2 regions of the Bacillus sp. URHA0034 genome follow, and region 2 is predicted to be linked to the other one. Evidence: a T-box and tRNA genes for the amino acid it is inferred to sense, from the RefSeq annotation. Region 2 holds a T-box; the other holds one or more tRNA genes.
The links. A T-box is a leader RNA that pairs with one kind of tRNA and senses whether it is charged. The one in region 2 lies ahead of thrS (threonine--tRNA ligase), so its partner is inferred to be a tRNA-Thr.
Positions count from the first base shown of each region.

Region 1: it encodes a tRNA-Thr, which carries the amino acid that the T-box ahead of thrS (threonine--tRNA ligase) is inferred to sense. The anticodon was not compared.

Region 1 covers NZ_JBWCDK010000002.1:5,940,876-5,956,953, forward strand. Annotated here, with positions in the region: gene ACZ9EE_RS30900 (DUF4405 domain-containing protein) at 1-603, opposite strand, end outside; gene ACZ9EE_RS30905 (patatin-like phospholipase family protein) at 842-1,798, shown strand; gene ACZ9EE_RS30910 (hypothetical protein) at 2,032-2,445, shown strand; gene ACZ9EE_RS30915 (antibiotic biosynthesis monooxygenase family protein) at 2,641-2,961, opposite strand; gene ACZ9EE_RS30920 (hypothetical protein) at 3,007-3,378, opposite strand; gene sstT (serine/threonine transporter SstT) at 3,584-4,822, opposite strand; gene melA (alpha-galactosidase) at 5,274-6,779, opposite strand; gene ACZ9EE_RS30935 (helix-turn-helix transcriptional regulator) at 6,907-7,254, opposite strand; gene ACZ9EE_RS30940 (cupin domain-containing protein) at 7,296-7,805, opposite strand; gene ACZ9EE_RS30945 (carbohydrate ABC transporter permease) at 7,841-8,671, opposite strand; gene ACZ9EE_RS30950 (carbohydrate ABC transporter permease) at 8,671-9,672, opposite strand; gene ACZ9EE_RS30955 (ABC transporter substrate-binding protein) at 9,682-10,950, opposite strand; partial or broken gene ACZ9EE_RS30960 (DUF1904 family protein) at 11,294-11,624, opposite strand; gene ACZ9EE_RS30965 (hypothetical protein) at 11,663-11,881, opposite strand; RNA gene ffs (signal recognition particle sRNA small type) at 12,024-12,108, opposite strand; tRNA gene ACZ9EE_RS30975 (tRNA-Asn) at 12,108-12,179, opposite strand; tRNA gene ACZ9EE_RS30980 (tRNA-Thr) at 12,189-12,264, opposite strand; RNA gene ssrA (transfer-messenger RNA) at 12,486-12,847, opposite strand; tRNA gene ACZ9EE_RS30990 (tRNA-Ser) at 12,857-12,947, opposite strand; gene ACZ9EE_RS30995 (hypothetical protein) at 12,985-13,716, opposite strand; gene bacA (undecaprenyl-diphosphate phosphatase) at 13,947-14,744, shown strand; gene ACZ9EE_RS31005 (hypothetical protein) at 15,077-15,556, shown strand; partial or broken gene ACZ9EE_RS31010 (ABC transporter permease) at 15,834-16,078, opposite strand, start outside.
Region 2 covers NZ_JBWCDK010000002.1:4,402,550-4,418,627, reverse strand. Annotated here, with positions in the region: gene ACZ9EE_RS23175 (sigma-w pathway protein ysdB) at 1-210, shown strand, start outside; gene ACZ9EE_RS23170 (DUF1294 domain-containing protein) at 219-479, opposite strand; gene rplT (50S ribosomal protein L20) at 716-1,075, opposite strand; gene rpmI (50S ribosomal protein L35) at 1,108-1,308, opposite strand; gene infC (translation initiation factor IF-3) at 1,326-1,844, opposite strand; ribosomal protein L20 leader region at 1,978-2,111, opposite strand; gene thrS (threonine--tRNA ligase) at 2,293-4,227, opposite strand; T-box leader at 4,321-4,566, opposite strand; gene ytxC (putative sporulation protein YtxC) at 4,654-5,535, opposite strand; gene dnaI (primosomal protein DnaI) at 5,676-6,602, opposite strand; gene ACZ9EE_RS23135 (replication initiation and membrane attachment family protein) at 6,613-8,010, opposite strand; gene nrdR (transcriptional regulator NrdR) at 8,069-8,530, opposite strand; gene ACZ9EE_RS23125 (hypothetical protein) at 8,704-9,093, opposite strand; gene ACZ9EE_RS23120 (glyceraldehyde-3-phosphate dehydrogenase) at 9,256-10,287, opposite strand; gene ltrA (group II intron reverse transcriptase/maturase) at 10,809-12,134, opposite strand; gene coaE (dephospho-CoA kinase) at 12,820-13,425, opposite strand; gene ytaF (sporulation membrane protein YtaF) at 13,445-14,080, opposite strand; gene mutM (DNA-formamidopyrimidine glycosylase) at 14,183-15,010, opposite strand; gene polA (DNA polymerase I) at 15,026-16,078, opposite strand, start outside.

The DNA.
Region 1 (16,078 bases), 1.5 Mb from region 2:
GCCCACATTAGTGGTTGACTGGCCGCTTTGCTGGATTGGTTCCTTAGGGAAATCACCCACGCTTGGAGTTGCTGTTGAAGCAAACCACTGTATTCCACCAGCTAAAATCGCAAGAGATAGAACAACAGATGCAAGAACACCCTTTCTAAATTTTCCTTCCTTCGACTTAAACGCTCTTTTACAAATACTCATGATCCATTGCCAATGGACCCCGATGTGAAGTCCCACTAACGCAAGTGTAGCGTCAGCTGAGAGACCATGGATACCGCGTATCGAGTGTCCCCCTTGAATCGCAAGGCTTGGAAAAACAACCCTTGAAATGAGAATTCCAGTTATAATAACGGTTGCCATCGAAATTAATAGCAGGATATTTAGCATAAAACTAAATCGAGTTTTTTTAGGCAGCTTCGGGTCAACGATCTTTTTGGTTGTCGTTATCACCCAGCGAAAGTTTAATCCGATGTGGACTAGAATGGCTGCCCCGATGATCACACCCGCGATTTCATGAAAGGGTAACCCGTCTAATACTCTTGGATTCATTAGTAGCACAAACGTGATTGCCATCATTAAATCGAGTACAATCTTTGTATAATTTTTTTTCATATCAATTCCTCCATATAATAAGTCACCTGAACTGTTTCAAATTTTAGGGGGAAAAGCTTAAGAAAACCTTAACTAATCGTTAAAAATGGCTATTATTTCGTAAATAATATCGTTAATATCCCCGTTCCTTCATAAATAATAGGTCCAGGTGTGACTGTCTAGTTAAACAACCATACAACAGACACGAGACAGACATATACTGAATCATACTTTAAATCAGATTAAGGAGAAATCAGCTTTGACAAAATACCGGATCATGTCCTTTGATGGAGGCGGCACAGCTGGTGCTTTAAGTTTACAACTTTTAAACAGGCTGGCTAAACAGGCACCACAATTAATTAGTCGGACCCATGTTTTCTCGGGTACTTCAATCGGTTCATTCATTGCTCTTGCGTTAGCAAGTGGAAGATCCCCGAAGGAGACATTCAAGTATTTTAAGGAAAAAATCCTACCGGCATACAGCATTTCTCGACCAGGCGGACCTGTTTTTAACCAGCAATTACCCTATTCTGGTTTTATTAAAGCAGTACAAACATTTTTCCCACCAGACCTTCTTCTCAGAAACGTAAGAAAACGAATTGTTGTCCCTTCATTTCAATTATTCTCACCAGAGCTGAATCGTTGGAATCCTGTGTTATTCCACAACTTTCCTGGCTCTCCCTATTTAGATGAGAAAGCGAGTGATGTAATCCTACGGAGCAGCGCTGCTCCCGCCACACAACGAGCCTATCAAAACTATTTGGATGGGTATGTAGTAGCAAGTAACCCTAGTACAGCAGCAATTTCGTTTGCAGTAGGTAAAGCCAAACAGCCGATTGATCAAATTGCGGTATTATCCATTGGGACAGGTGAAACCCCGACTCAGTTAAGAAGAGATACGAGGGGATGGGGGATGGTGAGTTCCAATAACATACGCCCCGAAAATCTTGAGGATCTTCCTCCAAATTGGGGGGTTCTGTTCGACCCAGGACCCAATGAACCCTTACTCCCCTTTCTCTCGGTTGTCGGTAATGGAAGCAGTTTCTATGAATCCATGGTCAGTTCTCTATTACTAGAAGATCGGTTTTTTCGGTTAAATCCACGGATCCCTAACGTCTCCAAAAATGACCCTTCTATAGCACCCGCTCTCATTGAAATCGCTAACAGAACCAATTTACAACCTGCAGTTGAATTTATAGAGAAAAATTGGGACTAAATAAAAATAATCTGATTGCATTTTGGGTTTTATTACAAGCATTTGGATTTTTTATAAAAAGCAGCCAACCTGGCTGTTTTATTTATTTATTTATTCAGTTCTTCTACAATACAATAACTAATAATACCGTTGAAAATACTAAAGAACCCTCCTTTCTCTGGATAACTTGTCTAATCATCGTCAGAAAACTCGCATACATTATAGTAATATAAGGAAGGGAGAAATGTTTACCTATGCCAGAGAACGATAAAAAAGATTTAAAAGAAGAATCTTCTGATAATCACGATAAAGAAAAAATGGTTATTAATATCAATATTGAATACAATATAAATTTTGGAAATAAGGAAATTCATATTGAACAAAGAGCAGAAGGCGGTGGACAGATCAATAGGAATGTGGGTATGAATGCCAATCAAGGTGGGCAAAACGCCAAAAACCATAGTCATACCGCAAATAAACAATCACAATTTGCAGATGGAAATGGAAGAAGTGGAATTGCCGGGCAAAACAATGATGAATTAGGGGGACAGCAAGGAATAAAGGTAAGGGACAGCGAAGTGAAAAACAGCATTATCGCTTCAGCTTCTGAACATGTCGAAGAGTCTGATAATGAGGATTCGGAGATTAATAAGGATTATTCAGAATAGAAGTTTCATAAGAGGTGCTTTGGGAAGGGCTAATGACACCACCCTTCTTCAGAGGAGGGTGAAAATCAGTGAACGCTAAGTACATCCTAACCCGCCTAAAACGTATGGATAAAGAACTCTTGATGACGTGATATTCGCGGATTGGAGTCTTTTTTTATTTATTCCTAAAAAAGGAACCATTTGGCTCCTTCTCCTTTAATTAGCTGGTTTTTTGACTGCCTTTACTTCGTATTTCCCAACTTCTGTATTTAAAATATAGGCTGGTTTTGGCTTACCGAGGTTTGCTTTATGGTTTGCGATATGGGCATCACTCTTTTCCCATTGTTTCCAGTATTCCTCAGATTCCCAGCGAATCAGGACGACGACTTCTTCTTCCCCTTTTCGGACCTTTTTCTCCATGACCGTTAAATCAATAAATCCTTCCTGTTCTTCGATCATCCCTTTTCCACCAAACTGTTTGATCACTTGTTCGGCATTTCCTTCTGCCACGGTTACTTTTCTTAATTGAACGAACATAAATACATCCCCATTCTTTTTGGTAATAACGACAATGGACAAGAATTAGTCCATTTTTTTCTCACTGCTATCTAAAGATTCTGTATCAGGTATGGAAGACATTTCTTCTTCCGTATGATGAGGTTCTGTTTCCGCTGCTTCTACTTCGTGAAGTTCAAATAATTGCGCAAATTCGCTAATGACCATTTCAATCGCTTTTAATTCACCGATTAAGATGGGCTTAATGGATTCAAATTCCGGAGCATCGAGTTGACTCTTTAAAGTAGATCGTTTCAAGTTCATCACCTCTAAGAACGCAATGGCTCTACCTCGCCGGAACGTTTTTGCACCACGATGGTGATGATCATGGTCTTTTCTACGACGTTTCCCTCTAGGGTGGAAGTCTTGATTAGGATCCTGAAATTCATCGTTTTTCATAAAAGCAGCTCCCTTCGGTGTATACAATCGTATACACAAGTTATATTTATAATGTATACGATTGTATACATTAAGTCAAATGAAACTTCAAAAAATTTTAGGCGGTTTATAACTATCTATCCTGAGAATTAAAAAAGCTACCAAATTTGGCAGCTTCAACTCAATCTTATTTACTTTCCTCCATATGCATCGATAGTTTCCTTGATTAGGATACTTTTTTGATTTCTATTGCTTTACCTTCTTTACGCCATTTTTTAAATTCAGCGGTTGCGGTAAATAGGACATCAGTAGAAGAATTTAAGGCCGTTTCAAAAGAATCCTGTAACACACCAATGATAAAACCGACTCCGACTACTTGCATGGCAACATCGGCTGGAATGCCAAATAAGCTGCATGCCAATGGGATCAATAATAGTGAACCGCCAGCAACCCCTGAGGCACCACAAGCACATACAGCAGATAAGACGCTAAGGATGATCGCTGTTGGAATGTCTACATGGATGTCTAATGTATGAACCGCAGCAAGTGTCAGAACCGAAATCGTAACTGCTGCCCCGGCCATATTAATGGTTGCTCCTAATGGAATCGATACCGAATAAGAATCTTTATCCAATTGCAGGTCTTCACATAATCGCATATTGACTGGAATGTTGGCAGCCGAACTGCGGGTAAAGAAAGCGGTAATGGCACTTTCCTTTAAACATTTAAATACCAGTGGATATGGATTCTGACGGATGTTCACAAACACGATGATTGGATTGACTACAAGTGCAACAAAGAGCATACAGCCAATCAATACAGCTAGTAATTTACCATAACTTAATAAAGACCCGATTCCATTTGCGGTAACCGATTCGATGACCAGCCCCATAATACCAAATGGCGCGAATTTGATGACCCATGTCACCATTTTGGATACGGCATCTGAAAAGTTAGCAATCAACGTTTTTGTTGTATCGGAGGCATTTTTTAAGGCCATTCCAAGTAGGACTGCCCAAGCCAAAATACCGATATAATTGGCATTATAGATTGCTTTAACAGGGTTATCGACAACGTTCAACAATAATGATTTAAGAACTTCGACAACACCGCCAGGAGCCGTTACATCCTCCGCACCCTTTGCAAGGGAGATACTGACAGGAAAGATAAAACTGACAATCACGGCAATTAATCCCGCTAAAAAGGTTCCTAAAAGATACAGGATGATAATCGATTTCATGTTGGTTTGATGCCCCTTTTTGTGTTGCGCGATCGCTGACATAACCAAGAAGAGTACGAGTACGGGTGCGATTGCTTTAAGGGCACCTACAAATAATGAACCAAGGATGGTAATGGGTTTTGCTGTTTCAGGAATGGTTACGGCTAGAATGATACCGATAATCAAACCGATAATAATTTGCTTAACTAAACTAATTTGATTCCATTTTTTGATAACATTGTTCAATGATGGTTCCCCCTAATAGTAGTAAAATTTTCATCAGTCCGTTGCCGATTTATCTATGTATATCGGCCTGCTTCACTGGTGTGTTCTTACCTGATGAAACAGAAATCTGAACAATTAAATGTAATTATGACATGAATGTTCGGATTTTGTGAATATGTTAAACTTCTTTTTTTACTATTATAATGAATATATATTTATATTACAATATTATTGTTGAATTCGTTATTTTGGATTATATAAGGTAAATAGTAAAATACGAACGTTCGGAAATAAATTCAATTCGTTTGATAGGGGGGTTACTCGGTATGGGGATTGGACTGATTGGTAAGGAAAACCACCTTTGTTTGTAACTCGGGAGGTGGATTCTGTTTGATAGGAGATTTTAGTCAATTAAAAAGCAAGAGGATGAACAGGAAATCCTGTACCATTCTCTTGCTTGTTTTTTGCATTTTTACTTAACAGCTGTAGGACGTTCCTTGGCTTTGTCGGATTCACCAGCAACCCGGTTGGCTGCTTCTCTGTCTTGGGCCATTTCCTCGACGGTCTTCACACGAAGTCTTGCCGCACCTTGGTTCTGCTTAGTCGGAATAAGATTTCCTGAGGCAAGCCTTGCTTTTGCTTTTTCAATAGCCTCTTTATATTGCGGAAGCCATTTTTCCTGAGCGACTAGCATTTCATCTGTTAGCTGCCAAATTTCCTTTGGATTACAAACCGCACCAACAAGCGGATCCATCATCATCGCTTGACGCAGGAGCATGTCATCCCCATTAACAGCTGCTTCCACGGCAAGCCGCTGAACGGAAATACTTACATTACAAACGGCTGCACAACCCATTGGCAGGTCACCCACCCTTGGGATGCTAATTCCGTTTCCATCAACATATCCTGGGGCCTCGATAATCGCATCATCAGGCAGATTCGAAATGACTCCGTTATTCACAACATTGAAATGTCCCCGATAGACTCTGCCCGTTTCTAATCCTTCGACAATATAAGAGCCATGTTCTTCACTGCGATTCTCTTGTTTATATTCAAGAGCCGGATCTTTCATCCAGTTCGGAAAGTCTGTTTCAAACCAGTTTCTACTCTCGGTACAGACTCGTAAATACCCTCCTGTTTCCCCGTTAATCCACACACCAAGGTCGATCCATTCGGCAATTTCTTCTGGACGTTTCCGGTACCACGGTAAATATTCGCTTAAATGCCCATTAGACTCGGTGCTGTAATACCCAAATCGACGAAGCATATCAATTCGAACCTTTTCGCTTTGACTGTAATCGGGATGGTTTTCAAAACCTTCCAGTAACTTACCGGTCAGATCCTCCCCGTTGTGTTTCACTTGAACATACCAGGTTTGATGGTTAATCCCGGCACAAACAATATCCACTTCTTCTTTGGTTAACCCAAGCACATCAGCTATTTGTTTATGGCCATGCTGGACACCATGGCAAAGTCCAATCGTCCTCACTCCGCCATATTTATTGCAAGCCCATGTCATCATGGCCATGGGATTAGCATAGTTCAAGAGCAGGCAATCTGGTTCTGCTACCTCGCGAATATCTTTACAAATGGTTAGCATTTCGGCGATTCCACGCTGGCCATACATGATCCCGCCTGCACAAAGCGTATCGCCAACACATTGATCAATCCCATATTTTAATGGAATATCCACATCGGTTTGAAAGGCCTCTAGTCCGCCAATTCTTACGACGGAAAAAATGTACCTTGCATCTCTTAAGGCTTCGCGCCGATTAAGGGTAGAGTGAATTTGGATTTCCAACCCGTTTTCATTAATATCACGCTGACATAGCTCGGTAACCATCTGCAAATTACGCTCATTGATATCCGTGAAAGCCACTTCGATCTGGTTAAATTCTGGTACAGCAAGCAGATCCCGTAACAGCCCTCTTGTAAAACCAATACTCCCTGCTCCAATAAACGCTACTTTAAATGACATCGGCTAACTCTCCTTTAATGATAGATTTATAGAAATTTTAACAGTTTCATAGGTGTAAACGTTACCAAAATCGTAACTTCCTTTGAAAGCGGATTTATAAAATCCTTACTTATCTGAACAAACGGACTTATACTCTTTCCCATGAAGCGAATTCCTTTTTTCGCATCGCCGCTTTTCGATATTCAACCGGGGTCTGGTGCGCATATTTTTTAAAAAGAGAACTGAAATACTGCCTGCTGTTAATCCCGATGTAATCCGATATTTCAATTAAAGGGATGTCCGTTTCCGATAATAGCATTTTAGCTTTTTCCATTCTGACAGAGGTAAGGTATTCCATCACGGTTAAGCCGGTATGATTTTTAAAAATTCTATGTAGATAACCTGGATGAAGATTCACATCTGCCGCGATATCCTTCATCTGGATATCACAATCATAATTCTCATGAATATAAGTAAGCACTTGTTTGACATACACATTAGCTTGCTGCTGCGGTTCATTTGCCCTTGTTTCATCCGCTAATCTTGCAATCCAATTAGCAGTTGGGAGAGCAGAAGATGCACCATTAATAGATTCTCTTTGCCCCTTTCATCCATCTCCAATACTAGGTTTTTTAAGACAAAATAAACCTCATTTGGATCCTTTAAGAGAAGATAAGGCGCATTCATTTTCAATAGACGAGCAAAGGCCTGGTCCTCTTCCGCAAAGTCTTTGATTGATGGGAAAAACCCTTTTCGTTCATGAAAACGAAATTCAATGTTTAGCATCCGGCAAGGGCTTCCCTTCTCTACTACCAGGCGATGGGTCACTTCAGCATCGATAATGATGAATTCCCCTTTTTTCATAGAAAGTGACTCTCCCTCAATTTCGACACAACCATGGCCCTCAATGACATACATAATTTCGACCTGATTATGAGCATGAAATGGCATGTTATAGTTATCCCATTGTTTATAATAATAGGCAACAACCTCTGGAAGAAACTCCCCTCGTGTCAACGCGCTCTCGTATAGACTGCTTGTCTTCATTTCGGCCTCCTCTTGGTCAAAAATCTTATAGTCAATTATTTGCCAGCACCCATCGTAATTCCTTTAACAAAATGCTTTTGCATAAAAATGAACAATAGTAAGATCGGTAAGGAGGACAAGATAATTCCAGCAAAACCAGTGTTAAAATCAGTACTGAAGGCAGAAAATAATTGCGATTGCATAACGGTTAAAGTTTTCATATTGTTTTCCGATAAAAACAACAGCGGCATGAGGTAATCGTTCCAGATTTGTAAGGATAAAATGATCGTTAGGGCAGCCGCTACTGGTTTTAACATCGGCAGGACAATCAGCCAGAAGGTTCGCAGCACTGAACAACCATCAATCGCCGCCGCTTCCTCCACCTCTTTAGGGATCGTCTTCATAAATCCAGTCGTAACAAAGACAGCAAATGGTAGATTTGTAGCCACATAAAGAAAAATAACTCCAGCAAAATTATTCATAAAGCCTAAATTACTGCCTAACGTAAACATCGGCACAAAGATGACTTGGTAGGGGATAAGAATCCCTGCTAAGAAAAAAACATAGGCAGAGTTAAAGAATTTCGTTGCTCCCCTGGCAATCGCATAAGCAGCCATACTGCTCAAAAGGATAATCAAGACAACGGAACAAATCGTCAAAAGGGCTGTGTTGCCAAGGCTTTGCCAGAAGTTTAACGCTTCTAACGCTTTTGAAAAATTTCCCCACTCAATATGGTTAGGCAATGAAAGTGGAAAAGATTTAGACGTTTCCTGTTGGGATTTTAAGGCGTACAGGAATACAATCAAGGATGGAATTAAATAGACGATCGCCACAATGGAAATAAATACTTGCAAAAGAATGGAACCGAACCGGTATTTACCAGCCATTATAATTCCACCTCTCTTTTTCTTAGTACTTTCAATTGAATAAAGGCAAAGACTAATAAGACGATAAGGAAGATCACCGACATCGCAGAAGCATAACTTGCTCTTTGGGAGGTAAAGGCACTGTTAAAAATATACATGACCAGTGATTGTGAAGAGTCACCTGGTCCGCCATTTGTGGAGGCCACAATTAACTCAAATACTTTCAAACTGCCCGTTGCAATCCCAATCGTACAGATGGTGATAGATGGCCCTAACATGGGAATGGTAATGTGATAAAACTTTTGCCACCAATTTCCCCCATCAACTGTCGAAGCTTCGTATAATTCTTTCGGAATCGCCTGCAGTCCAGCTAAATAAATTAACATCCAATAACCAATCCATTGCCAGTTATTCGCAATCAATAATCCACTTAGCACGCTATCAGGACTTGAAAATAATGAGAAGTTAAGACTGGTTCCAAGGATATCATTCAAACTTGGTAAGATATCACCATACATTTTGGTCCAAATTTGGCCGACTAAAATCGGACTTAATAAGACCGGAGAAAAGATAATCACCCGGTAGAGATTTTTGGCTTTAATGCTGCTATCTAAAATTACGGCAAAGAGCAGAGCAGCGACATTTTGAATCATCGTGTTAAAAATCATAAACAGGAAGGTAAATTTAAAAGCTTTCATAAAGATATCATCTTTAAAAATTTCTACATAGTTGGCTAACCCGACCCAGCTTTTAGTCAGGCTGATTCCATCCCAATCGGTAAAAGAATTATAGATTCCCATCCCGAGTGGAATAATCATCCCAATGATAAAGACGACTAACGGGGGCATCAATAACAAGAAATATCCTTTATTTTTAAACCGTGTTTTTCTAGTAGCCCGCTTTGTCTGAATCTTTTCGTTTGTTAATAGTTGCGGCTGTGGATCTCCTTGACTAATATTCACGAGAACACCTCCGAAGGCTTCATTTAATGAATGGAAAAGAGAAATTAATCCCTTTTCCATTTACAATCTCTATTTTGTTTGGAATTTAACCTTTGATTTGAAATCATCGGTTGCCTTTAACGCTTGATCCAATGTCTTTTTCCCTAAGAGCCACTCGGCAATATACGTTGTATATTGTTGTTGGTACGGCCATGGAATTTGGACATTGCCGATATTCGCATCGATAACACCAGCGTTTTTATATTGATTAATATCATTCACATAGTCACTTTTCACATCTGGAACGACAACCGTAAGCAAGCTCTGAGTTTGAACTTGGTTAATGTATTCCTTTGCTAGATTCTTATCTGTTGCGAGTATTTCCAATACTTTTTTCACTTCTTTAGGATGTTCCGTTGTTTTGCTGGCCGACCAGGTATAATCAGATTGCATGATTAATTTCGTATTCTCGGCATCAACAGCAGGTGTCGGGAAGAAACCGAGTTTAAAGTCAGGGTTATTCTTGAAGATTTGGGCAGGAGCCCATGTCCCAATAATCCACATCGCTGTTTTTCCATTGGCAAACATATCAGCTGCTCCGGTAAAATCTACTCCGAATGGATCTTTTTCTGTATTTTCATAGAGGTCCTTAAAATGTTGGAAGGTTACTTTATATTCTGGTGATTTGGCAAAGGAAACATTTCCTTTTTGTAAATCAGATCCCCATTCTGGATATTTAGAAAATACTTCTAAAGTAGCAAACTGGTTCGCTGAATTACCCATTTGATAGTCTTTATAGTGAGAGGTAAATGGAGTGATTCCCTTATCTTTTAACGTTTTGGCAACTTCCATTAATTCTGCCCAAGTTTTAGGAATCTGGATATGGTTGTCGTCAAAGATTTGTTTATTGTAAAAAACCCCTTGGAAATTGGCTGTGTATGGTACAGCGTAGTCTTTCCCATCTACTTGAAGAGTTTTACGGACATCATCTGGAAATTCTTTCATAAACGGTTCATTGGATAAGTCCATTAAAAACTGAGCATATTTGGGATGATCGCCGCCCTTAATCATGACAATATCCGGAAGTTGTTTTCCGGCAATTCTTGTTTGCATGACAGAGTTGAAATCCTTGTCCCAATTAATATTTTCAAATTGGAGTGTTACGTTCGGAAGTTTCTTTTTGACTGCCTCAACCAGGGCCTTTTGAGCTTCTTTCTTATTGGTTGTATTCCAATCTAGGACCTTTAAGGTAATCTTTCCGTCCGCACTTGAACTGGACTTTGAACTACAAGCGACTAAGGATAACATCAGTACAAACACAACTAGTATACCAGCTGCTTTCATGAAAGCTTGCTTCATTCGATTCTCTCCCCTTTAATGGTATTATCTTTCAGACAATAAATGAATGAGATCTAGAAACATGTGTTTCTCAAAAATAAATAAAATTGTAAGCGGTTACAACTTCTGGATTATATATTTCATTTATGTACGATTAGTCATTCACCACCTTTTTTAATGTTAGAATATTTTTAATCTTAAATCTATTCACTATTATACTTTTTGATAAAAGTGTACTTCAATAGACAATCCTAACTTCCTGACACCATCCATGTATAAAATCCTAACCTTTTAATAAAATGAAAAACAAAAAAACAGCACAAATGTTGTGCTGCTTCGGTAGATATCTTCAAAAACCTTGGCCTTAAGCGAAATTTTTCCCATTTAAATAATAGGCAGACTCCAAGAATATTGAAAAGCCAACTTCTAGTTCAGAAATACCTATGGATTGGAGATGTTTTCTAATGATTCCTGCAAATTGATCTTGTATGTCCTGACCTCGGTCAAACCATTTTACCTCGATAAAAGGAAAACCCTCGACCTCATTTTGATTAAATACGAAGGTAGACTGGATGATTTCTAAGGTGAAATTGTCGGTTTCACACTGACAAAGATTAGCTAAATTCCATAACTAGCGGAGTACTGATATTTTTGACTTTATCTACTGAAATCCCTTTAAAAATTAATTGTGGCATAACATTTCCTCCAGAAGCTTGTATAGGTGTAAGTAACGTTAATCAATCACCCTTGTTACCGCATGTCCGCATTTTTTACATTGACCACGCAATACAATGCCATGAGGTGAGTCTTCAACGATATATTTTTCAATGGTAACTGCTTCTGAACAAGAACTGCACCAAACATTCTTTTCCAGCATTCTACGTGTTTCTTCAGGGATTTCCAGCCATTTTTTATTGGCACTAAAGGAAATGACATCTTTATCACTGTTCATTTTAACAACTCCTTTTCTACTTTTAGACATTTGACTCAATAGTAAATTCTGGTTGTCGCTTTTATATTTAATCATTTTCGATGCTTAAAGTAAAAGAAAAACGCTAAACTCATTGAGAGTCTAGCGTTTTTCTGTTTCGTCCTATGTAATAGTCCACACAATTTCACTAGTTATGGCTGCTGCGTTCCCGCCCTGACCTGTTCCCAGTGTCTTTGTTGGACTATGACTCCGCAGGTAGGACTCGAACCTACGACCGATCGGTTAACAGCCGATAGCTCTACCACTGAGCTACTGCGGAATATTTTGCTGGTGCCGGCTAGAGGACTTGAACCCCCAACCTACTGATTACAAGTCAGTTGCTCTACCAATTGAGCTAAACCGGCAAATAATTTGAGAAGTTAAAGGTTTGAACACGCTGGATAGTTAGCGTCATCCTGACCTCAGAATGCTTATGCAAGCAGTAGCTCGGTCAGTATGCTGAAGGCTATTCAAGCAGCCTATTCGGTCGTGCTCTACCAATTGAGCTAAACCGGCAATGTTCCATTCGTCATGAATATATTATACAAATTACACGAAATCTAATCAAGATTTTTTTAAAAAAAATTAGTGGAAATGACGGGAGTTGAACCCGTGTGCAAAGATATTGCCACTTATACTTCTACGAGTGTAGTCAGTAGTATTAATTTCGATGACTTCTTTAGCCTACTGACAGGCATGGAAGCAGCTAGTCTGATTGTTCTCTTCCTTCATCCTCAGACAGCGGAATCCGGCGTAGTCCACTAAAAATGAGTCCCTTACCCTACCACATGGACGATGGAGAGAGGAACCGCTATCGGCTGTTATTAGGCAGCGAAAGCGAAGTTGTTGTTTTGTTTGCCAGTTATCGGCTTTATCGTTTTTACGAGGCCGAATCCCTCGACTCGCAATATAAGCTCAAACTATCCCTGTCGATACCAAGACATTCCCATAGTAATATGGCAGAGAAGAAGGGATTTGAACCCTCGCGCCGGTTACCCGACCTACACCCTTAGCAGGGGCGCCTCTTCAGCCTCTTGAGTACTTCTCTGTGGTAAAAATTTCTGTTAGCCAACTTACAAGAACAACTATATCATCTCTTCCATTTGAAAGCCAGCTGTAAATTTTGGTAGTCCAAAAGTCCTGGTATGTTGATTTTTTGTCGAAACTGCATGAAAAATCCACCATCTCGCTCTTTTGGCTTTGCCTTGTCCGATGTTGGCACGACTTCGGACACCATCTCGCACTTTTGGCTCTTCCTTGTCTGAAGTTGGCTTGACTTCAGACACCACCTCGCTTTTTTGGCTTTGCCCTGTCCGAAGTTGGCTTGACTTCAGACACCACCTCGCTCTTTTGGCTTTGCCTTGTCCGAAGTTGGCTCGACTTCGGACACCATCTCGCTCTTTTGGCTTTGCCTTGTCCGAAGTTGGCTCGACTTCGGACACCATCTCGCTCTTTTGGTTTTGCCTTGTCCGAAGTTGGCTCGACTTCGGACACCATCTCGCTCTTTTGGCTGTTCCTTGTCCGAAGTTGGCTCGACTTCGGACACCATCTGGCTTTTTTGGCTTTGCCTTGTCCGAAGTTGGCTTGACTTCGGACACCATCTGGCTCTTTTGGCTTTGTCTTGTCCGAAGTTGGCTCGACTTCGGACACCATTTGGCTTTTTTGGCTCTTCCTTGTCCGAAGTTGGCTTGACTTCGGACACCATCTGGCTCTTTTGGCTTTGTCTTGTCCGAAGTTGGCTCGACTTCGGTCACCACCTTTCTAATAATGGAAGGAAATAGTGGTTTTGTTCCTATATTAAGTCCATGCTTAACCATTTTTTACTGAATCGACTTCCGTTTTGATTAATTTTTGTTTTGCTGTTGCTAGATTCCCTATCATATTGTAATCTTAACTTTGTGTGAATTTATTAGCACTACTTGAATTATAGTTCTTGGGATACTATATTTCATTTTGCAGAAGATGAAATTTTTTGTATAATTTTAGAGAAAATTGTATCTTTTTGATGCAAAAACAAATAACAACATTTAAGGGAAGAAGGAAAAACATGAGTGAACATATTATAGCCTTTATTTTAGGAATTGTAGAAGGCTTAACAGAATTTTTGCCTGTATCCTCTACAGGACACTTAATTTTAGTGGGTCATTTATTGGGGTTTACGGGGCAAAAGGCAAATACTTTTGAGGTCATTATCCAACTTGGGTCTATGCTGGCTATTTTGGTACTGTATTGGAAAAGATTCCTGTCACTTTTAAATTTCAGTACGATTGGAAAGCCAGTAAAGAAATTAGACGTCATACATATTATCTTAGGGGTCATCCCTGCTGCTTTCGTAGGACTAGTGTTACATGACTTTATCAAAAATCAACTTTTTTCACCTAATGTCGTGGTAGTCAGCCTAATCGCTGGTGCAATATTAATGATCTTTGCAGAAAAAAAACATGGCAATTTCACTGCTAACACAGTGGATGAATTAAGCTATAAGCAAGCGTTAGCGATTGGATTATTTCAATGCTTAGCAGTTATCCCTGGTTTTTCTCGTGCTGGTTCCACTATATCTGGGGGATTACTAGCTCGTGCTAATCATAAAACCTCTGCTGAATTTTCCTTTTTAGTCGCCCTGCCTATTATGGTGGGTGCCACAGGATTGGATTTTGTTAAAAGTTTACCTTTCTTACATTCAAGCGACATTCCGATGTTCGCGATCGGTTTTATCACTGCCTTTGTGGTGGCGTTGTTAGTAGCCATCGTTTTCATTAAATTGATAGAAAAAATTGGATTAACCGTTTTCGCCTATTACCGAATTGTATTGTCTGCCCTATTCATTATCTTTGTTATTCTCTAAGAATGAATGAAGCCTGTAATTGTTAATCTGTCAGGATTAACGATTACAGGCTTCTTTTTTATGTTTCTTTTTTAAAAAGAGAATTTATTTACAAATTTGCTCGGATATTAACAAAAATTTGAGGATATTAACAAATTTAGGTGGCTATTAACAAAATTTGATACGATATTAACAAATTTTTGGATATATTAACAAATCACCAGATTACCGTCTCAAACTGGATAAATGTTAAGTTCCTCTAGCCCATGATTAATTAGTCCTATTTGAAGAATCGAATAATTTTGATTTGGTTAGAATGACATAGACAGAGAAAATGGTAAAAGGATGTTATTATGGTAGGTCTGATCATTGCAATCATTGTTTTTAATTTAATCGCACTTAAAATCAAAAAACGATTATCTCTAATCCAAATGGTCCATATTTGGGCTTTTACGATTGCCTTTCAAACAGTTTTTGATGTTTATATTGATTTTAAATATCATGGGTATTGGTATTTCTCAAAAAGTGTCGATTGGAATTCATTTATCGCACTCATCTTTTTAGTTCCGCCCGTTAATGTTATTTTTTTAAATTTCTTTCCTTATAAGAAGACACTGATGATGAAAATTATCTATCTGGCCACTTGGGAGGTTGCTTTACTACTTTACGAAGTAATTACGTTACTACCGGAACCGTGGGGGTATTTTCATTATGGCTGGTGGACATTATGGCATTCGCTAATCATAAACCCCATTCTTCTCTTGATTTTGTTAGGATACTATAAATGGATGGTGAAATTAGAAAAAAGGTCAACTCTTGCCAGTGAATTTTAAATATTAATAGGAACTCAGCTAACTTGGAAACGCTAGGATTGGTGGTAAATTCAATTGCCCCCTCGCCAGCGTTTCCTATTTTATTAAAATTCAATAACCTACCAAGAAAATCTGTTATTTAACTGATAAAATGCATATTTCTCTAGAGGAAATTAATGTTCTAATTCCATGATTTCTTCGATCGTTGCACCGCGTTTAAGTAGAGGTTTCCATGTGTAGCAAAGCATTCATCGTACGGGGCTGACTATTGATAGGGGCTAATCCCTTAATGATGTACTTATCCTAACTGTCGTTTATATGCTTACTGGCGAAGAAGTAAGCGATGACCATGAGTCCGACACACCAGGCAAGCGCGATCCAGATATCGTTGCCAACAGCTCCTTCATACAAGAGGGCTCGAACCGCATTCACGATTGAAGTCACGGGCTGATTCTCTGCGAACGCACGGACTATTTTAGGCATGGTTTCGGTAGGGACAAAGGCCGAACTAATAAACGGCAGGAAAATCAGCGGGTACGAGAA
Region 2 (16,078 bases):
GTGTTTGTTGGCGAAAAATATATAGGTGCCGAGGATAACGGCTTTAATGTGTTAACAGTCTTCATTTGGCCCGACAATACCTCCTCGCTAACAGGACTCATAAAAGAAGACTTCACTTATCTAACTGAAAAAATACTTCAGAAATATCCAAATGCCGAAATTCACTGGAAAAGTCCTGTGAAGGAATTTTTACAGACTAGCCGCGGATAATGCGGCTTCTAAATGATTATTTTTAAAAAGATGATCATCTCTAGGATGGCAAGAATAGGAAACCCAAGCTTAAAGGCTGTATGTTTTGTTTTATGACGGTAAAGCTGCATGCCTGCAGTGGTCCCAATTGCCCCTCCAAAAATGGCCACGATCCATAGTGTCCTCTCACTAATTCGATATTCATGCCTTTTGGCGCGCTTTTTATCTTCTCCCATAATCAACAGCCCGATTAAGTTCATGACAATTACAGCGATAATCAATAGTTTCATTTCCATTTCCCCTTTTATAGAAAAAGCCATCCTCATGATGAGAATGGCTTTTTCGCAATAAGAAAGTATCAGTTCTTTGAACTTTGATTACTTTCCAGCTCCAGCTCCCAGCGACTAGTGTACTGGACCTCTCCTCCCTACGATAAGTCAACATCGAATCGCTTTCGCTCTTCGTGTTTCCTTTATCTCAGTCGGCTCGGCACCAGTCCATACGTCGCTAAACGGTCGCTTTCGCTTTACTTGTTGTATTGTTGTTTAGCTGTGTTTGCTAATTCAGCAAATGCATTTGCATCGCTAATTGCAAGTTCAGAAAGCATTTTGCGGTTTACTTCGATACCAGCAAGCTTTAAGCCATGCATTAAACGGCTGTAAGAAAGACCGTTGATACGAGCTGCAGCATTGATACGAGTAATCCAAAGCTTACGGAAATCACGCTTAACCTGACGACGGTCACGGAAAGCATATTGTAATGATTTCATAACCTGTTGGTTAGCAACTTTATATAATGTATGTTTTGAACCGTAATAACCTTTAGCTAATTTAAGAACTCTTTTACGACGTTTGCGAGTAACAGTACCGCCTTTTACACGTGGCATGTAATTTCCCTCCTATAAATCAATCACTTATATTATTTTACGTAAGTTAGTAGATGACGAATGCGTTTGAAATCGCCTTTTGAAACAAGACCTGATTTGCGAAGCTTGCGCTTAGCTTTTGTAGATTTGTTAGCGAATAAGTGGCTTGTATAAGCATGGTCACGCTTTAGTTGACCAGAACCAGTTTTCTTGAAACGCTTTGCAGCGCCGCGGTGAGTTTTCATTTTTGGCATTGTGATAGTCCTCCTTATTACTTATCGTTTTTAGGTGCTAAAACTAGGAACATGCTGCGTCCATCCATTTTTGGATGTGATTCAATTGTCGCAACTTCCTTGCACGCTTCGGAAAAACGGTCTAACACACGTTGACCGATTTCTTTATGGGTAATTGCCCGGCCCTTAAAACGGATTGACGCTTTTACCTTGTCGCCTTTTTCCAAAAATTTAATGGCATTACGAAGCTTTGTATTAAAGTCATGTTCATCTATCGTTGGGCTTAGACGAACTTCTTTAGTAGTAATAATCTTTTGATTCTTACGTGCTTCTTTTTCTTTCTTTTGATTCTCGAATTTGAATTTGCCATAGTCCATAATTCGGGCTACCGGAGGCTTTGCATTTGGTGCCACAAGTACCAAATCAAGGTTTACTCTTCCGGCGATCTCCAATGCTTCAAATTTGGTCTTAATTCCCAATTGTTCGCCATTCTGGTCAATTAAACGAACTTCTCGTGCACGGATGCCCTCATTCAACAACATGTCTTTGCTAATAATTAGCCACCTCCAAGGTTTTATCAAGAATACAACTTCTGGGGTATAAGAATAAGATCACCTTATAGTTTGACACCCTAGTTGGATCGACAGGTATGAAATACTTTTATAAGTGCTATTTCTTAAGTACACGTACACAAACAAAAAAGTGCGGATGCATACACCCACACTTTACGAAACATAAGTAAATAAACAAAAAGTTCACGTAAAACCTGCCAACTGCTCTTCTAGCGTCAATCAGGTGAGAAGCGGGTGCTTCTTCTTTTCCCAAAGAAAGTATTCAATTAATTACCTTAGTAACTATAACATAGCAAAGATTACTTGTCAAACAAACTATTTTCTTTGACAACGAAATTTATTGTAGCAAGAAACCAGAAATTATTCAACATTTTTTTTAGAGAACATGGAGATTTCACCAAAAAAAGAGAGGATTACCCTCTCTTTTTGAAAATCAACCACGTTTTACTTCTGCTTGAAGTGCAGCAAGGAAATCAACAAAAGCGATAGTTTCTGATTTTTGCTCTCCATATTTCCGGACGTTGACAGCATTGTCTTCCACTTCTTTGTCGCCAACCACTAGCATATATGGAATTTTCAGCATTTGCGCTTCACGGATTTTATAACCGATTTTTTCATCGCGGCCATCTAATTCCACTCGTAATCCTTCATTTTGCAGCTGTTCCTGAACCTGTTTCGCATATTCATAATGAGCGTCAGGTGAAACCGGAATCACTTGCACCTGTACAGGAGCAAGCCATGTAGGGAATGCACCTTTATATTCTTCGATTAAGTAGGCAACAAAGCGTTCCATTGTCGATACGACCCCGCGGTGGATAACGACAGGACGATGCTGCTTGCCATCTTCCCCGACATAATTTAAATCAAATCGTTCTGGAAGTAAGAAGTCTAACTGAACAGTTGATAATGTTTCATCTTTACCTAATGCAGTTCTTACTTGAACGTCAAGCTTAGGACCATAGAAGGCTGCTTCTCCTTCAGCTTCAAAATAATCAAGGCCCAGGTCATCCATTGCTTCCTTCAACATGCTTTGCGCTTTTTCCCACATCGCGTCGTCATCAAAATATTTTTCTGTATCTTGAGGATCGCGATATGAAAGACGGAATGAATAATCATTAATATTAAAATCTTTATAAACATCAAGAATTAAGTTCACTACCCGTTTGAACTCATCTTTAATTTGATCTGGACGAACAAAAATGTGCGCATCATTTAAAGTCATCCCACGGACACGCTGTAATCCTGCTAATGCCCCAGACATTTCATAACGATGCATCAATCCAAGTTCGGCAATCCGAATCGGAAGCTCGCGGTAGCTGTGCATACTGTTTTTGTATACCATCATATGATGCGGGCAGTTCATTGGGCGGAGCACCAATTGCTCATTATCCATGTCCATGATTGGGAACATGTCTTCCTGATAATGATCCCAGTGACCGGAAGTTTTATATAAATCAACACTTCCCATAATCGGAGTGTACACGTGATCGTAACCAAGGCGCTGCTCTTTATCAACGATGTAGCGTTCGATTACACGGCGAATAGTTGCTCCCTTAGGAAGCCATAACGGCAATCCTTGACCAACTAATTGATTGCTTGTGAAAAGACTTAATTCTTTCCCGATTTTACGGTGGTCACGCTCTTTCGCTTCTTCTAATAAACGAAGATGCTCTTTTAAGTCTTCCTTCTTGAAAAAGGCAGTACCATAAACGCGCTGAAGCATTTTATTATCGCTATTGCCGCGCCAATAGGCACCCGCAATACTTAACAATTTAAACTCTTTGATTTTTCCAGTAGAAGGAACATGTACCCCACGGCAAAGGTCGAAAAATTCACCCTGCTCATAGATTGTTACAGTTTCTTCGTCAGGAATTGCTTCGATTAGTTCAAGCTTGTAAGGATCTCCCGCTTCTTTAAAAAGCTGTACCGCTTCAGGACGGCTTACTTCCTTACGAACGATTTCAAGATTTTCATTGACGATTTTCGCCATTTCCTTTTCAATCTTTGGTAAATCCTCTGGTGTTAAGGATACATCCAGGTCCATGTCATAATAGAAGCCGCCTTCTATAACAGGCCCAACACCTAAATTGACATCAGGATATAGTCTTCTCACCGCTTGTGCCATTAGATGGGCTGTACTGTGGCGCAAAACCTCTAACGCCTCATTCGATTCTGGTACAACGATTTCTATAGAACCGTCTTCTAATATTGGACGGCGAAGATCAACCATTTGTCCGTTCCATTTGCCCGCGATTGCCTTTTTCTTTAGGCCTGGGCTGATGGAAGCGGCAATATCTTCTGTTGTTGTTCCTTTAGGAAACTCCTTTACTGCCCCATCAGGAAACGAAATCTTAACAACATCTGACATATTAACTCCTCCTTAATTGAAATGCGGAAGCGCCTTGCCCGAGGGCTGAAGCTGGACATCCCATTGTAAAAAAATAAAAAAACCCGTCCCTGGAAAAGGGACGAGTTTTGATTAACACGTGGTTCCACCCAATTTTTCATTCTTAATAAATACATCAAAAATGACTTTGGTCAGGTAACGGCTGTAGACCGTCGACAATTACTAATTTCTAAAAAAGAAAAATTCACTGTCGAAGTTTAAAGGTGGTAAGTATTTATTCCGTGTTAGAAGACTTTCAGCCGGTGATCTTCCTCTCTAAGAACCGTAAAGAAATACTGTTGTCCTTATCATTACTTTTACTTCAATATTTGCTATGTACGTTATTATAATCATTTACTTTTGAAAAAGCAAGGTACATAAAACTAAATATTGACATTATTTATGATTTTATGCATGATTTTCTGAGGATTCTTGGTCAGAGGTCCACTTTTTCAAACTTCTCAGGGCGGTGAAACTTTTAATTGTTACCCGTTCTTCAAAAATATTTTTTATCGTTCTCACTAGCGGCTCATCTGGGTCATTTGTATATAGAAAAATAGACGTAGGAGCAATCGATAGAAGTGGTGCGATGGATACAGAATCAACATAAACCGGGTGGTTAACTAATAATTTCCGATCAATCATTTTCGTTAGTTCAGCCCGTTTTATTTCTTCCAGATTCTCATTATAAAAAGTGATTTCCTCATCAAATAATACATGCAGCGTTGACATTTTCGGCTCCCGCTTAAACAAAAATTCCCGGAGCATTTGAATAAACATTTGATATTCTTGCTCCATCTTGTATTCATCAATGGCGAGTTCTACATATTCTTCGAGCATTTGAAGGTATGGCCGCAAGCGAAATTTAAGCAAGGAATCAAACGAGAAAGAAACATTTTCTTGAAAGATATGATCAATTGCCTCTTCAATAAAAGACGTATCTTTTTTGGTTTCCTTTAAAAAAACGGCAAGGTCCTCTCTTTGACCTTCAAGGATAGAATAAATAATCTCCATAATCTGCTGCTGTTCTTCTTCATCATGAAAGAAATAGTGATTTTTAATAATATCTAAAAACCAGTCATCACGCTTCATCGTAGTAATAAAATCATAAAAGGCTGTTTTCACCTTATTAACTAGTTCATTTGAAAAATTCCCATCTAACACTTGTACTATATGTCGATCTTCTATTAGAAGAATAATTTTTTCTTCAGAATTGAATGGTAAATACGTTAGCAAGTGGTTATAAAACCGGTTCGCATCTATCTTGCTTTGGAAGATGATTTCCGTCAACCAAATCCCCCCTTTTTAGAAAAATCTCTGTTTAATATATATGGGGGACTTGACCAAAATAGAAGTATGGACGCCTTAGAATTGTTATTTAAATAAAAAAAGGACCGCCGGAAATTTATAGGCAGTCCTTCATGCTAAAATTATCTTCTATTCGGCCCATCTACTAAAACAGGTTCACTCAAGGTACGGATTCTTTCCATAATTCTGCGGGCCTTCATTTTCTCTTCCTCGCCGCGCTGGCTATAGGTTAAATGATGCTCAAGTCCTTTTAAATCAAAGTTTGACGTAAAAAAGGTGGGAAGACTTTCGAGCATCCGGAACTGAAGAATCGGTCCAAGAACCTCATCCCTTGTCCAACTGGAGACAGCCTCTGCACCAATATCATCGAGCATTAAAATCGGTTCTTTTTTCAAAGCCTCAATTTTTTCGTTTAAGGTGGAGTCGGCAATTGAACTTTTCATTTCACGTAATAACTCCGGAACATAAACAATCATAGATGAAATTTGTTTTTTAGCCAGCTTGTTCGCAATTGCGCCAAGTAAATACGATTTCCCAACACCAAATTCGCCATATAAATATAAACCTTTTGCCTGCTTCCCTTGTTCATAGTTTAAAATAAACGAAAGTGATCTTTGGATGGCATCAATTCGATTATTATCATGTTCAAAGTCCTCAAACGTGGCATTCAAGATGTCTTTGGGAACATATAAACTTTTAATTAACTTTTCATTTTTTCTTTTTTCATCATCCATAATTTTTCTTGGACATCGTTCATATCTTACATCGATTGAATTCCTTACTAAGACCAACTCGGGCTGGTATCCCTTCATCATATTAATACAGCCATTAAGACTTTCACACTTATGACATTCTAGGCTTTGATTAATATACTCGTAAAGCTTATTTAAGCCCTTTTCGATAGTATCCTTGGTCAATTCATTTTCATGTTCCCTAATAAATGATTTAACTGCTGGATGCGACAGCGTTTCTTGGCGCATTTTTTCATACCGTTTTTGAAAATTTTCACTTGAGGCTATCCGTTTTAGCGTTCGGTTAATCTTTTCCATATGTCACCTCTTAATCATCGATTGCTTTTAACATTTCTTCAATTTCGCGTTTTTTAGCCTCTAAATCAGGATTTTTTTCTTTTGGACCTTCTGCCGTTTCTTTTTTTGGATCTTTATCAAACCAATCAGGCAAAAGCTCTGTCCTAATATGTTTTTTATTAGATGTTCTTCTGTTTTTCTTCTCTTCATCCCAAGAGAGATACTTACTATGTTCATTTCTCGCTAATTCCATGGCCTCTTTGACGGTTTTAACTTCCTTCCGCGCCCAATGGCTGGCAATTTGCTCGACATAATTCTTAGTAAATTTTGAGTCTGCTTTTAACAGGACATATTGAATGAGAACATTCACAACACCAGGCAGCAGTTTCTTCTTGGACATTACATCTTCAATAATTTTCAATTCCGTATCAGAGGGTTCGATTCCGTGTGAAGCGTCTCTAAATACCTTAATAGGTGATGTGGTTTCCAATGAACGGACTAACCTTTCTTCTTTCGTCTTTGGCTCGTCCATTTGAACACGGTATCTTGGCGGCTGTGTCCGTTCCACCAAGCTCGGATACTGCTCATTATTTTCAAATTGATACCAGTTCCGTGCTGCTTTTCTTAAATCTTCGAGATCAATTTCATTATTTGGATTAATGGCATCTAGAACTAAATTTTTCATTTCAATCGGATTTATATTATATAGGAATGACAGATTACTAATAACTTCCTTCACTTTTTTCGTTAATGCCTTTTTAGGTACAAGTGATTCATTTAAGCCGGCCATTAGCAGACCAAAATCGAAAGAATCGACATCAATTTGAATCCCTTGCTGTTCCTGGCGGCTTATAAATTGTTCATCGTCCTCCGCTTTTAATTCCCCAGAAACCTCTTGTATATATTGCATGCTCCCAAGTGTGGCCGAGGCAAACACATCTTGGAATGCCTTAGTTACATTCTGATATTCATTTTCCTTTGGTTTTTGTTGATCAGTAAAAAATCGTTTCAAACGGGAAAAATGGTTCTTCCCTATTTTTCGGAACAAATAGATGTTCAACATTCCATCTAAAAAGAACTGCTCCGGATTTAAAGGCGGCTGGAGTTCATAAATGAAGGAACGCTCTTCATCTATTGTCTTCACATAGGTTTTGATTAACCCGATTCCCTCTAGCTTTAACCTAGCTTCGTAAATATCCTTTAAATTCATTCCCATAAGATTCATTAAAAGATGGTGTGTGGATGATTCAGACCAAAGGCGATTTTCCTCAAGTTCCGCCCAGAGTGTCATGTACAAGCTTAAACAAGTTGACCCAATCAGCGGCTGATATAAAAACGTCAGCACTTTACGGTCATATTCATGCAGCAGCCCGCCGGCAGCTACTATATAACGGTCGATAGGAAGAATTTCCTGCCAATGCTGCGCCATATCAATTCAACCCTTCCCCTGTATAAATTAAGAAAAAGAGCCAAAATTTTTAGCTCCTTTACGATTTTTCCTTTTTTATTAATTCTTTTAGTTCATCAATAAAAACATTAATATCTTTAAATTGGCGGTAAACGGAGGCGAATCGCACGTAGGCAACCTCATCTACATGTGCCAGCCTGTCCATAACCATTTCGCCAACCGCCTCACTTTTAATCTCAGAAATCCCTTGGCTGCGAAGGTCTTTTTCAACACCATGTGTTATATCTTCTAATTCCTTTAAAGCGACTGGGCGTTTCTCGCACGCCTTAATAAGGCCCCTAAGAATTTTATCACGGCTGAATTCTTCTCTTGTTCCTTCCTTCTTCACCACAATCAGGGGAATCTCTTCAATCTTTTCAAAAGTAGTAAACCGATAGCCGCATTCCTCGCATTCTCTTCTTCTCCGTGTTGCACGTCCTTCATCAACAGGCCGGGAATCAAGCACACGTGTACCGTAATTTTGACATGAAGGGCACTTCATTGTTAATCAACTCCAAATCTGAATAAAAGAACTTGCCAACTGGTGTTCCCCTAAGGGGTGAAGATAAAGGCGTTATACGTTATGTTTGTACATTTTCTTAATTAGCCCTATAATCCCGAACAATATCCTTAACTTTATCTTATAAAAAAGAGGACTTTAACACAAGTATTGGATTACGAGTTTTTTCTTAATTCGAGAAGGTTATGTAGTTTATTAATCTTTTCATAATAGGATTCAACCCTCTTTTTCAGCTGAGGGTACATGCCTAGAATAGAAAAACTCTCGGAAGAAATATTAAAATCGACTGCCGTTTCCAATGGTTTGACAGAAACAATCGTTACAACAAGAAAGCAAGGGATCGGTTTACTAATTTCAACCGCAATTTCCCCATGATCTTTAGAAACAGTGGTGACTCGACAGTCCGCATCGTCGTGAAATAATTTCTCAACAGACTGAAATATTTGATTAAAGGTCCCCTTGTAATAGTGCGTTTTTAACGAAGCATCCGTGTTTCGGTCAGACGTTTCTAATTGTTTTTTAAACCGTGTAAAAATATTAACCATGATCGCCATACCCCCAAGTTTCTTCCTTTTTATCTATTTTACAACATTCTGTTAAAAATTAAAAAGAGGAGTACGAATTTGTACCCCTCTTTTTGTATTTTTATTAAGAATAAAAAAACTTTGCTGAGTTTACGTTAAAAAGGCTCCACTCACGAAAATCAATTAGCTGACTTTCACCTTTGACATTTTGGAGATTTCTTCTGCCACATAAAGGGCGAGATCGACCACCCGGGCTGAATAGCCCCATTCATTATCATACCAAGCTAACACCTTGACTTTCCTTGTGCCCATCACCAATGTGGAGAGACCATCAATAATGGCGGAATGGGCATTACTATTAAAGTCCACAGATACTAACGGCTCCATCGTAACATCCAAAATACCTTTTAATGAGCCATTAGCAGCTCCTAAAAATGCCTGATTAATATCGTCCAGTGTAACATCACATTTTAAATCGACGACTAGGTCCACTAATGAAACATTGGGCGTAGGTACTCGTAAGGACATCCCATGCAGCTTTCCTTTCAATTGCGGTAGCACTAATGATATTGCCTTTGCCGCACCTGTTGTCGTTGGGATAATAGATTGTCCACATGATCGGGCTCTTCGTAAGTCTTTATGTGGATTATCAATATTCTTCTGATCGTTTGTATAAGCGTGAATGGTTGTCATTAAGCCACATTCAATACCGAATTTTTCATCCAAGACCTTTGCAACAGGTGCGAGACAGTTGGTAGTACAAGAAGCATTGGAGATAATATCATGCTGATTAATATCAAGCATGTCTTCATTTACTCCCATTACAATCGTAACGTCCTCATTTTTACCCGGCGCCGTTAAAATAACCTTTTTGGCACCTGCTTCCAAATGAAGTGCAGCTTGTTCACGGGAATTAAATTTTCCCGTTGCCTCAATCACAATATCGATCCCGAGTTCCCTCCATGGTAATTCCTCAGGAATACGATTATTTAATAGTTTAACTCGTTTACCATTTACGATTAATTCATTATCTAAAGGGACGACATCGCCCTGAAATGGCCCATGATTTGTATCATACTTAATTAGATGAGCTAATGTTTCTGCTGGATAGCTCGCATTGATTGCCACAACCTCAAGATTACCTTCGTAGATTGCTTTTCTAAAAACCATCCTCCCAATTCTTCCAAATCCATTAATTGCTATTCTTGCTTTCATTTTTACGGCTCCTTCCGCATTAGTGTTATACTTTTAACCAGTATTGTTATAATTAGTATAACACATTTAAATTTAATTGTGATAATTCAATGGCGGAAATTTTTAAAATTTAATAATTTTGTGTAACCTATAAGAAAAGCGCAAGCGCCCTGGTCAGCGGCGTATGGCCTAGAGTGCTCCAACTGAGATAAAGGAAAGTCGAAAAGCGGAGGCGCCTTGATCAGGGGCGACAGGCATAAGACGAGCCGGTGAGAAGGCTGCTCTTTAGCCTTCTTGACGGATTGGCTTGTGACCCCGAGCCCCTAGGCGCTGAAGCTAGACAACACGAAGAGCGGCAGCGATTCGATGTTGACTTATCGTAGGGCGGAGCCCGAAGGACACTAGCCGCTAGGGCGCTGGAGCTGGACAATTTTCAAAGTCATTTTTATACTTACTTAATCAAAAATAGAGTAGGCGCATGAAAATTTCATGCGCCTCTCACAGATCCGTACGTGCGGGTCATCGCATACGGCTCCTCCACTTTATCCCCTTTGAGGATGTAGTTCATTGTAAATGTCTAAAAGAAAAACAAGTTTAATTTCTCGAAACCTTTCATTAGGAATCGCAAAATGTACTTGTTCGGTTTTAGAATTCCTCCATCTAGTCATTGAAAGACGCGGAAGGTCGCCCTTCCAATTCCTTTTTCGAAGCTCCCTGTGGAGCTTTCTTATTTTTCTCCAGCTTCTTAGCTGAATCATCCTAAGCCTTCTTCGAATCCATGAGTCTAACTTTTGAAATAAAGTCTTTGAAAATCCAACCCCAAAGTATCTTCCCCATCCTCTAACAATGGGGTTTATTCGATTCTTGACGAATTCTTCCAAATTAACTGTTAGGTTTCTTTTCGTTACATCTTTGATACTTTTCTTGAATTTCTTTACTGCTTTGTCTGATGGAGAATGGAAATACCCTTTTTTGAAAACGTAACCTAGGAAGACAAACGGTTCTTCATAATTATCTACAATTTTAGTTTTGTCAGGGTGAACTTTCAAACCTAATTTTTCCTCTAAGAGCTTCACTACGGTTCTTAGTACTCTTTCTGCACCCTTTCGGGATTTGCAACAGATGACGAAGTCATCCGCATACCTTGTAATACGGTGACCTCTTTCCATCATCATTTCATCGAGTGGATGCAGATAGATGTTTGCTAATAATGGACTGATTACGCCACCCTGAGGACTCCCAGTGTCACTTTCATAAAAACTTCCGTTTTCAAGGATTCCCGATTTTAGGAACTGCATTATTAATGCTAGTACGCTACTGTCCACAACTTCTTCTTTGATTAAATCGATAAGCTTATCATGAGGAATTGAATCAAAATAGGTCTTTATATCCGCATCAATTACAAAGTTATACCCATCCATCAAATCCTGTCGGATTTTATCTATCGCCATATGTGCACTACGGTTCGGACGAAATCCAAAACTACAGTCTAAGAATTTCTGTTCAAAGATTGGTTCAAGTATTCTTTTGGTTGCGGCTTGGAGAATACGGTCTTCTACTGTTGGAATTCCTAGTGGACGTTTTGTACCATCAGCTTTTGGAATGAAAACTCTTCTGACTGGTTTTGCACGATATGTTTTTAAACGCAGAGATTCTTGGAGCACTCTTAAGTTGTGTTCCAATTCTATTTCATACTCTTTAATCGTTACTTTATCCACTCCGTGTGAACCGCGATTTTTCTTCACGTCATAAAAGGCTAGTTCCAGGTTTTGATAGTTCCATAATTTGTCCATTAAGCTGTACCACTTGCGTTTCTTTTTAGAATTCTCCACTACACGTAAGCTTCGTTTTCCTATTGCTTCATTCATGCATTCGTTTCCTTTCCCAATACAATATCAACTGAATAGGTAAAACCAATGGCTGATATTTAATATTAGTACTTCGCCCTAAACAACCTACTTTCTTTCGGTCTCGATTCTTCGGCTTTCTGCCTCATCGACTTCTGTTTAGTACATGACGAGTAGATAAGTTCGTATTGCTTATCTTCCATGGACAGACGGGCTTCGCATCAGTTCACTGCCTTTTGGGTCAATGTCTGCCTTATCAACATTGTGATAAGTCACTTGTCTTTGTGGCGTTTCCAACAAGTTTAATCACTACTATCCCCTGCTCTGACTTCTCACCTTCCATAGTCCATTTCTTGTCCTTCGCGGCTTTGAAAAAGAGTTACCACCTACGGTGGAGATGATGAGATCTCCTTGGGTCACGTTCATCGCCTTTCACTCGAAGCCAGTCCTCATAACTAATAAGATACAGTGTGGTATTGGACGTCCCCATTTTGCGCAGGGTTATCCCATCTTATCAGCCAAAATGGTTACAGCCACCTGTTCCGAGCTTTGCCTTCAAGTCCTCCGCACGAAATCTCACGATACTCGCACTACCTGTTAGCTATACATTTCCGCCACAACGGCATGTTAGGGACTTTCACCCATTAGAGCGATGCGCTGCCAAGCGCACACAAAAAGAGAAGGGGTTAGTCCCTTCTCTTTTTCATTATTTTTGTTTTATTCCCCATTTAGCTAATATCAAAAGAAGCTGCTGTTTCGTCTCATCCAGTGACCCGTTATTGTTAATCACAGCATCTGCAAGCTTGATTTTCTCTGATAATGGCATCTGAGAATTAATTCTTGCTTGTGCATCGGCAATGGTCAGGTTATTTCTTTCCACCAATCTTTGTAATTGTATGTCACGATCCACATAAACCAATATGGTTTTTTCAACCATAGCGGTTAGTTTACTTTCAAATAATAAGGGGATATCTAAAACCACTAGCTCTGCCTTGTTCCTTTTGGCTGTATCCACTTGTTCAAGCATTCTTCGTCTTACCTCTGGATGTGTTAATTCATTTAAACGCTGCCGTTGGTCAGCTTGATGAAAAATTATCGCACCAAGTTTTTGCCGGTCAATTTCTCCAGATTCTAAAAGGATGTCATCGCCAAATTCAGCAATAATTTTCTTGTAAGCAGGTTCACCTTTCATTACCGCTAAGCGGGCTTCTACATCTGCATCGATTACGGTGATAGACATTTCTTTCAACATGTTTGATACTGTACTTTTTCCACTGGCAATTCCGCCTGTTAACCCAATAACGAGTGACATGCTTTATTCCTTTCTAGGGTTATAACTTCATAACTCCAATAATTATTAGTAAGATCCCTGGTAAGAATGTAAATTTTTGAATCCATTCAAATTTATGAAAAAATGTTCCACATTTGATTCCTAATAAAACAAATAGGGAACTCATAATGGCAACAGTAAATGCTAATGAAAAAGGGGAATATCCGAGCATCGCGGCTCCAATCCCTGCTCCAAAAGCATCTAAAGATAAGGCAAATCCAAGCATCAAGGCTTCGATTCCAGTAATCGTACCTGATTGATCAAAATCAGCAGACATCGGTTTTTTTAGGATGTTTATTGCTATTCCTAAGGAACGGATCTCAAAGTTTACAATCGTCTTTTCATGCTTTAGTAATTCTTTTTCTTTCTCAGGACGGAAAAATTGATACAATACCCAAGCACCAAGGGCGATTAGGATAATCCCTCCGAGGCTTGCCGTTAATTTGGGTGAAAGTATCTTTTCCAGTCCATGTCCGATTGACACGGCTATCATTAATGAGACAGCCGAGCAGGAAGCTATAATTAAAACGGATTTAAGCGGCATCACCATTTGCCTTAACCCATAGGTGAAGCCGACGCTAAAGCTGTCAAGACTAAGAGCAAAAGCTAAAATAAGAAGTGAGAACAACTGAACCATGATGTCTAGGGCTCCTTCCTCCAAAATCACTACGATAGTATATGGCAGGAGCCCTTCCAATGTGTTTTGTTATTCTCTTTCGCAAATACTAAAAAGTGTGTCCTAAATTCTTTGGCAATTGGGGCAATAGTGTGTGCCCCTTCCCCCTACGGTCATTTTTTCAAGGGGAGTCCCGCACTTTTTACATTCCTCGCCGGTTCGTCCATAAGCGTATAAATCCAGTTGGAACATGCCAATTTGACCTTGAGAGTTGACATAAGAACGAATCGTGCTGCCACCCTTTTTAACCGCCTCACCTAAGGTAGCAACGATTTCGGCATGAAGAACGGATATTTCCTCTGCACTAAGCGTACTTGCAAGCCGCTCTGGATGGATTCCAGAGCGAAAAAGTGCTTCATCGACATAAATATTACCAAGACCGACAAACAGCTTTTGATCTAATAAGGCCGTTTTAATTTTCCGATTGGTCTTCTTTAGTTTTTCAGCTAAGTAATCTTTTGTAAACTCCTCCGAAAACGGCTCAGGGCCAAGTTCCAATAACGGAGGCTGAATAAATTCTTCACCTTTTTTAAAGAGATGCATCGTCCCAAATTTGCGGACATCACGATAGCGCAGCTCGGTCCCATCAGTAAAATGAAAAATTACATGTGTGTGCTTGTCAAATAACTCTTCTTTTGGAAATAGACCATATTTGCCCTCCATTCGTAAATGAGACACCAAGGCAAATTGATCGGTATAGATAATTAAGAACTTTCCTCTCCGGCCTACATCCGTAATGATTTCCCCTTTTAAGGCATCGATAAATTGTTCCACCTCTACAGGATTTTTGATGATTTTCGGCCAAAAGACAGTAATGTTGGCAATTTCCTTATGAAGAACGAGATGTTTTAATGTTTTTCTAACCGTTTCTACTTCAGGAAGCTCTGGCAATTTAGATCCCCCTTTTTATTTAGCATCAAACCAGGTTGGACCATATGCATAGTCCACCTTCAATGGCACTTTTAACTCAAGGGCATTTTCCATGACATCAGGAACTAATTTCTTTAAAATCTCAATCTCCTCTTCAGGCGCTTCAAAGATAAGTTCGTCATGCACCTGGAGTAAAAGTCTAGTTTTGAGCCCTTTATCCTTTAAAGCTTCATCCATATCAATCATCGCTTTTTTGATGATATCAGCAGCGGTCCCCTGGATCGGCGTATTCATTGCCGTTCTTTCTGCAAAGCTTCGTAAATTAAAATTACGAGCGGTTATTTCAGGGAGGTACCGTCTTCTTTGCATTAAGGTGGTTACATACCCTTTTTGCCGGGCCGAATGAATAATATCATCCATATATTCCTTAACTCCAGGATACGTATGAAGATATCTGTCAATAAACTGCCCTGCTTCTTTTCTGGTGATTCCCAAGGATTGTGATAGTCCATAATCACTGATTCCATAGACAATCCCAAAGTTTACAGCCTTTGCCTGGCGGCGCATATTAGAGGTAACTTCATCTGCATCAACATGAAATACCTCCATCGCGGTTTTCGTATGAATATCCATATCATGCCTAAAGGCATCAATAAGCTTTTCATCACCCGCTATATCGGCAAGTACACGCAGTTCAATTTGCGAATAATCTGCGGCAAAAATGACCCAGCCCTCTTCGGATGGTACGAACGCCTGACGGATTTTCCGCCCTTCCTCAAGGCGAATAGGGATATTTTGCAGGTTCGGATCAATAGAGCTTAATCTACCTGTTGCGGTTAACGTTTGCTGATATCTTGTATGGACCTTTCCTGTTTTTGGATTGATGACTTTCAGCAGGCCCTCAATATAAGTAGATTGCAGCTTTCCGAGCTGGCGATATAGAAGGATATACTGTATGATTTCATGGTCCTCTGCTAATTTCTCTAGTACATCCGCTGACGTCGAGTGACCTGTCTTTGTTTTCTTGTAAGAATAGAGGCCTAATTTTTCAAAAAGAATGACGCCTAATTGTTTAGGCGAGTTAATGTT